Regions from separate parts of the Methylosinus sp. PW1 genome, predicted to be linked through region 3. Evidence: predicted binding sites of a transcription regulator. Region 3 holds the regulator's gene; each other region holds the start of a gene.
What was found. The regulator PhoB, encoded in region 3, activates phosphate uptake and scavenging genes when phosphate is short. The targets are predictions, from matches to a motif close to TGTCATNNANCTGTCAT.
Positions count from the first base shown of each region.

Region 1: a site for PhoB is predicted at 1,159-1,175, ahead of K369_RS17875 (glycerophosphodiester phosphodiesterase). Genes of this name have one in related genera too.
Region 2: a site for PhoB is predicted at 1,192-1,208, ahead of K369_RS23845 (Orn/Lys/Arg decarboxylase N-terminal domain-containing protein). Genes of this name have one in related genera too.

Region 1 is NZ_JQNK01000009.1:1,718,346-1,720,610, forward strand. Features, by position in the region: gene K369_RS17875 (glycerophosphodiester phosphodiesterase) at 1-1,095, opposite strand, end outside; gene K369_RS17880 (fumarylacetoacetate hydrolase family protein) at 1,224-1,913, shown strand; gene K369_RS17885 (DsbA family protein) at 1,976-2,265, shown strand, end outside.
Region 2 is NZ_JQNK01000010.1:102,188-104,452, forward strand. Features, by position in the region: gene K369_RS23845 (Orn/Lys/Arg decarboxylase N-terminal domain-containing protein) at 1-1,130, opposite strand, end outside; gene K369_RS25020 (response regulator) at 1,445-2,265, opposite strand, start outside.
Region 3 is NZ_JQNK01000009.1:2,448,813-2,451,077, forward strand. Features, by position in the region: gene hpnE (hydroxysqualene dehydroxylase HpnE) at 1-459, shown strand, start outside; gene phoB (phosphate regulon transcriptional regulator PhoB) at 621-1,364, opposite strand; gene phoU (phosphate signaling complex protein PhoU) at 1,361-2,086, opposite strand; gene pstB (phosphate ABC transporter ATP-binding protein PstB) at 2,117-2,265, opposite strand, start outside.

The DNA of each region.
Region 1 (2,265 bases), 730 kb from region 3:
GCCGAGCTTGTAGAAGGTCAGATATTCATTGACCGGAACGCCTTTGTAGTCGCTGGCGAGACGGCGCTGCTCATTGCGGAACGTATAGGGATGCACGAGCAGGCCGGCCGCATGGGCGTCGGCGACGACAGAGGTCGGCGGCAGCAGCTTGCGGTCCGCCTCATTGACGGAGCCGTCGCCATTGGCGTCGGCGCAGGCGTTGTTGACGATCTTGATGCAGGCGGAGCTGATGAGATAGGTCTTCCACGGCCCGACGCCATCGGCATAGGCGCGAACCTCGGCGAGGCCGGCGGGCTTCAGGAGATCGGCGAATTTGCCTTGGCGGCCGGCGACGGCCCAATCATAAGGCCGGTCATAGGGCGGCGTGAAATCCAGCGAGCCGTCGGGATTGACGTCATTGGCGTCGACGAGCTGGATCAGCCGCACCGTCGTCTTCTTGCGCAGATATTTCAGATTGGCCTGCTCGAAGCTCTGGATGAAGACGGGAGCGCTATGATGGTTCCAGCCATGGCGCGTCAGCACGGCGAGCAGGCGATCCTCGAGCGGGAGGTTGATCATTTGATGATAGGTCGGATGCTTGGTCTCGGGATAGACGCCGATGACGCGGCCTTCTTCGCGGCCCTTGCGCTTGGCGAGCTCGATGATCTCGTCGAAGCTCGGAATGCGGAAGCGGCCGTTGAAATCGGGATCGCGCTCGGCGAAGGCCTGCACGGCGCCGATCTGCTTGATCTCGCTCCAGGTGAAGTCGCTGACGAAATAGCCTTCCTGCTCGACGCCGTCGACGACGGCCTTGCGCTTGCGATTGGCGAATTGCGGCAGGCTCTTCACATTGGTGGTGGCGATGATGTTCGGCTCGTGACGAGCGATCAGCACGCCGTCCTTGGTCGACACGAGATCGGGCTCGATGAAATCGGCGCCGAGCTCGATCGCGAGAGCGTAGGATTCGAGCGTATGCTCGGGAACATAGCCGCCGGCGCCGCGATGGCCGATGACGATGGGACGTTGGGGACCTTCCTCGGAGGCGACGGCGGACAGCGGCGCGAGCAGCGCGGCGCAGATCAGCGCGCATGATGCGCGGGACAGAAGCTCGATCATGAAATAACCTCGAAACGATGTGCTTTTGACATCGCTCCGATAGATGGCCAGTCTCTCAGAGGTATGACGGCGGCGCGACATTCGCGCCGCCGCCGCCCTTGTTCCGCGCAGAAACGAGAGGTTTCGCAGTGAGCGCATATCTGTTTCCGCCGCCGGCGCCGGCCGCGCTCGCCATCGCCGGCGACGCCCGGCGCTTTCCCGTGCGGCGCATCTTCTGCGTCGGGCAGAATTACGCCGCCCATGCGCGCGAGATGGGCAAGGACCCCTCCCGCGAGCAGCCCTGCTTCTTCTCCAAGCCGGCCGACGCCGTGGTCGCCAGCGGCGCGACCATCCCCTACCCGCCGCGAACCGCCGACCTGCATCATGAGATCGAGCTGGCAGCGGCGATCGGGAGCGGCGGGGCGGATATCCCCCGCGCCGACGCGCTCGCCCATGTGTTCGGCTATGGCGCCGGAATCGACCTCACCCGCCGCGACCTGCAGAGCGAGGCGCGCAAGGCCGGGCGGCCCTGGGACCTCTCAAAAGGCTTCGACAATTCCGCGCCGCTGGGAGCGCTGGCGCCGGCCGCGCGCATCGGCCATCCGGGCAAGGGACGCATCAGCCTCGCCGTGAATGGCGCGGCGCGGCAGGACGCCGATCTCTCCGACATGATCTGGAGCGTCGCGGAGATCGTGTCGATCCTGTCGCAATTCGCGCGGCTGGAGGCGGGCGATCTCATCTTCACCGGCACGCCGGCCGGCGTCGGGCCGATCGTTTCCGGGGACCATGTGACGGGCGAGATCGAAGGCGTGGGAAGCGTCGCGCTGACCGTGGGGTAGCGATTCCCCACGGCGCGAAAATGCTCTATGGTCCGCCCGTTCCGCGACCCTATGGAGCGTCCATGCCCAGCTTCGACCTTCGATTTTCCCGTCGCGCCGCGCTCGCCGCGGCGGCTCTCGCCGTCTTCGGCCTCGCCGCGCCCGCCTTCGCCCAGAAGGCGCCGAGCGGCAAAATCCCGGTCGAGGAGCTGATGGGGCCGAACGCCCTGCCGGATATCGTCGAAGGCAAGGCCGACGCGCCGATCACCATCGTCGAATACGCCTCGATGACCTGCAGCCATTGCGCGGCCTTCCACAAGGACGTCTATCCGGCGCTGAAGAAGAAGTTCATCGACACCGGCAAGGTGAAGTT
Region 2 (2,265 bases), on a different contig from region 3:
TTCTTCAGCCCCATCGCATAGCGGCGCTCATAGAGCGGATGAAACTTCATGAAGCCGGCCCAGGCTTCGTCGAAGAGAATGTAATCGCACAAATGGCCGATCTTTTGGGCGATCCATTCGGCGTTGTGAATCGTGCCGTCATAAGTGCATTGCTCGACGACGGCGGCGCGGAATGGCCGCTCCTTGCGCCAGGCGTCCTTGTCCTTCACCAGCGGATTGGCGCGAATGCGCTCGCGCAATTTCTCCTCGTCGAAGGCCTCGTGATCGATCGGCCCGATGAGGCCATGCGCATTGCGCGTCGTCGGCAGAAAGATCGGCACGCCGCCGCCGAGCAGCAAGGCGCCATGATGCGCGGCCTTGTGATTATTGCGATCGAACAGCACGAGATCGCCCTCGGCGACCAGATTGGTGAGCACGACCTTATTGGAGGAGGATGTGCCGTTGAGCACGAAGTAAGTCTTCTCCGCGCCGAAGATTTCCGCCGCCGCCTTTTGCGCGGCGAGCGCCGGCCCTTCATGCGTCAACAGATCGCCGAGCTCGACGACGGAATTGTCGAGATCGTCGCGGAACACGGCCTCGCCCAAATGCTCCATGAAGATGCGGCCGATCGGGCTGCGGCTGTAGAAAATGCCGCCGTTATGGCCGGGGCAGGTCCATAGCTGATTGCCTTCCTCTGCGTAATCGACGAGCGCGCCGAAGAAGGGCGTCTTCAGCGTCTCCGCATATTGCTTCAGGCGCGAGACGAGATTTTTGGCGATGAACTCCGGCGTCTCCTCGGCGAGGAAGACATAGCCGTCGATGAAATCCAGCACCTCGACCGGAATATCCTCGAAACGCTTGCGGCGAATGAGCAGCACGATCGGCATTTCGAGGCCGCGCTTGCGCATGAGATCGATGAGCGAGGCGGTCTTGCCTTCGAGGCCCTTCTTGCCCCAATCGACGACGAGGCAGCCGATGGCGGCGTCGGTCTGCACGACGATCTCGGCGTCCTCCACGCGGCGCGCGCGCACGACTTGAAAGCCCATGCTCTCGATCGCCGCGATGATCTGATTGACGCGCAGCCCCTCGAGGTCATCGGCCTCGAAATTGGGCGCGGAGAAGAGGAATGTGAAGCGACGGGAGAAGTCCATTCAAATCGGCCTGTGGCGCTGGCGAGGAAGAAGAGGAGCCCCGCACTCACAGCCTTGTTCCATGACATAATCGTGACAGCGCGCGCCTGCCTGAAATTCCCGCATCCGCCGCACGCCGCCGAGACTTGCTGCCGAGACGACCGCGGCCTGAGCTATATAGCAGGTCTATATAGCGTGATGGGAAGGCGCTTCGGCCATGCGGATCGGCGTGTTCTGCACCTATGAGAACCCTGTTCGCGACTATAAGGCCTGCTTGGACGCGCAGACGTCTCGTGCGCCGCGCGGAGGAGGTCGGCTTCGAGGACGCGCTCGGCTCAGGGCGCGGCGTTCTCGGCGAGCAATCTCTGAATCGTCTCCAGCAGCCGCTCGACGTCGGCTGGCTTGCCGAGCTGCGCGCTGTTCTGCAGCGGGACGCGGATGGCGTCCTCATCCGCGGTGGCGCCGCTCAGCACGAGCGCGGGAAGGTCGCGATTGAGCAGCTCGCGCAGCCGCCGCACGACCAGCGGCCCCACCACGCCATTGGGCAGATGATAATCGATGATCACCATGTCCGGCCGGGCGCGGTCGCCGATGACGATCTTGGTCGCGGCGTCGCCGTCTGCGGCGGCCAGCACCTCATGGCCTTCTGCCGTCAGCAGCAGCTCGAGCGAGTCGAGCACATCGGCGTCGTCGTCGACGACCAGAATGACGCCCTTGCGCGACGGCCGCGCGCCGACGCCAAAGAGCGCGTCGCCGCAGCGTAGCGGTTCCGATCGCCCGTCGACGCCGCGCGAATCGTGGAGCGGCGTCTCGACCGCGCAGTGACGCGGCAGCCGAATGCGAAAGCATGTGCCGCGCAAATCATCCGATTCGAATTCGATCGCGCCGCCATGCGCCAGCACAATCTGCCGGCAGATGAACAGACCGAGGCCGAGACCACGCATGCGGTCGCTGCTGGCGAAGGGCTCGAACAGCGCGTCGCGCAGCGCGCTCGGCACGCCGCGTCCGCCATTGCAGACATGGATCACGACAAAGTCCGCCGCGCCGCCGTCGATCCGCAGCGAGACCGGCGCGCCGGGCGGGCTGTGCTCGACGGCGTTGCCGACGAGATTCGAAAGAAGCTGCAGAATGCGGTCGACGTCCCAGGCGCCGTCCA
Region 3 (2,265 bases):
GCGCAGGAGCTCGTTCCGGGCCTCGTCGCGCCGGATGATTTCCGCGGCATCGTCAATGCGCATTTCAAGATCGCGCCGCCGCCGGGTCAGCCGGCTCTGCTCGGCATGATCGGCTCGCTCACCGAATGGCTGTTCGCCTTCGAGGATCGGCTCTCGGTGACGATCAGCGGCGCCGATCGGCTGATGGACGAGCCGCGCGAGAGCCTCGCCGAGCGCATATGGGCCGAGGTCGCCGCCGCGACGGGCCTGCCGGCGGAGCTGCCGCCATGGCAGATCGTGAAGGAAAAGCGCGCCACTTTCGCCGCGACGCCGGCGCAGCAGCAGCGCCGCCCCGACGCGACGACGCGCTGGCGCAATCTCTTCCTCGCCGGCGATTGGACGGCGACCGGCCTTCCGGCGACGATCGAAGGGGCGATAAGGTCCGGCTATCGCGCGGCGGAGCTGGCGGGGCGTTCGTAACGCCCGGGCGGCCCCCTCCCCAGCCCTCCCCCGCTTTGCGGGAGAGGGAGCAGATTCGGCGCGTCATCGAGAGCTCGCGTAACGCCTGCCGCCTTCCCTCTCCCGCGCGAGCGGGGGAGGGTGAGGGAGGGGGCGTCGCTCACAACGCCGAGAATGCCCCCTCAATTCCTCCCGAAAGTCTCGTCGAAAGAATAGCCGGTGCCGCGCACGGTGCGGATCGGGTCTTTCTCGCGGCCGCGGATGATCGCCTTGCGCAGACGGCCGACATGCACGTCGACGGTGCGCTCGTCGATCTCCGCCGAGAGGCCCCACACGCTGTCCAGCAATTGCGCGCGCGAGAAGACGCGGCCGGGCTTTTCCATCAGATATTCCAGCAGGCGGAACTCCGTCGGGCCGAGATGAATCTCGCGCCCGCTGCGCTTGACGCGGCGCGTCTCGCGGTCGAGGTCTATGTCGCCGGCGACGAGGCGCGTCGCCACGCGCTCCGGCCGCGCGCGGCGCAGCAGCGCATGGACGCGCGCCATCAGCTCCGGCGGCGAGAAGGGCTTCACCACATAATCGTCGGCGCCGATGGAGAGGCCGCGCACACGCTCGTTCTCGTCGCCGCGCGCAGTGAGCATGATGACCGGCATGCTGCGCGTGTCGTCGCGCGCGCGGAGGCGCCGACAGATCTCGAGGCCGGAGACGCCGGGCAGCATCCAATCGAGAATGACGAGATCGGGCTGCGATTCGGCGAGGCGGATTTCCGCCTCGTCGCCGCGCTCAATATGCTCGACGAGAAAGCCCTCGGCCTCGAGATTATAGCCGAGCAGCAGCGCCAACGCCGCATCGTCCTCGACGACGAGAATGCGCGGCGCTCGGTCATGCGGCGCCTCGCGGGGAGCGGCGACGCGGATTTCATTCATTTTGCGGGCTCATCCGGTTCCGCGCTGGCGGGGAGGCTCGCCGATCTGCCCTTGGGGCGGTCGGTCGGCATCGCCTCGCCAGTGACGAGATAGACGATCGTCTCGGCGACATTGGTGGTGTGATCGCCGATGCGCTCTATGTTCTTCGAGCAGAAGAGCAGATGCGTGCAGAAGGAGATGTTGCGCGGGTCCTCCATCATGAAGGTGAGGAGATCGCGGAACACCGAATCTTCCAGCGCGTCGAGCTCGCTGTCATTGGTCCACACGGCGCGGGCGCGCTCGACGTCGCGCTGGGCGTAGGCGTCGAGCACGTCCTTCAGCTGTATGGCGGCGACTTCCGCCATCGTCTTGAGGCCGATGACGGCGCGCGGCACGCGCGCCTCTGAGAGGATCTTCACCGTGCGCTTGGCGATGCTCTTGGCGAGATCGCCGACGCGCTCGAGATCGGCGGCGATGCGCATGGCGGCGATGCATTCGCGCAGATCGATGGCGAGCGGCTGCCGCCGCGCGATGGTGAGGATGGCGCTCTCCTCTATCTCCCGTTGCAGCGCGTCGAGGCGCTGATCGGTGGCGACGACGCGATGGGCGAGCTCTATGTCGAAATTGGCGAGCGCATCCATGGCTTCGGCGAGCATCTTCTCGGCGATGCCTCCCATCTCGGCGATACGACGGCCGAGCACTTCGAGGTCGCGGTCATAGGAGCTGACGATATGTTCGCTCATGGTCTCAATGTCCTCGTGCGCGATGCGCGCTCAGCCGAAGCGGCCGGTGATATAGTCCTGCGTCTTCTTGTTCTGCGGCGCGGTGAAGAGATTATTGGTCTCGCCGAATTCGACGAGATCGCCGAGATACATGAAGGCGGTGAAATCGGAGACGCGCGCCGCCTGCTGCATGTTGTGGG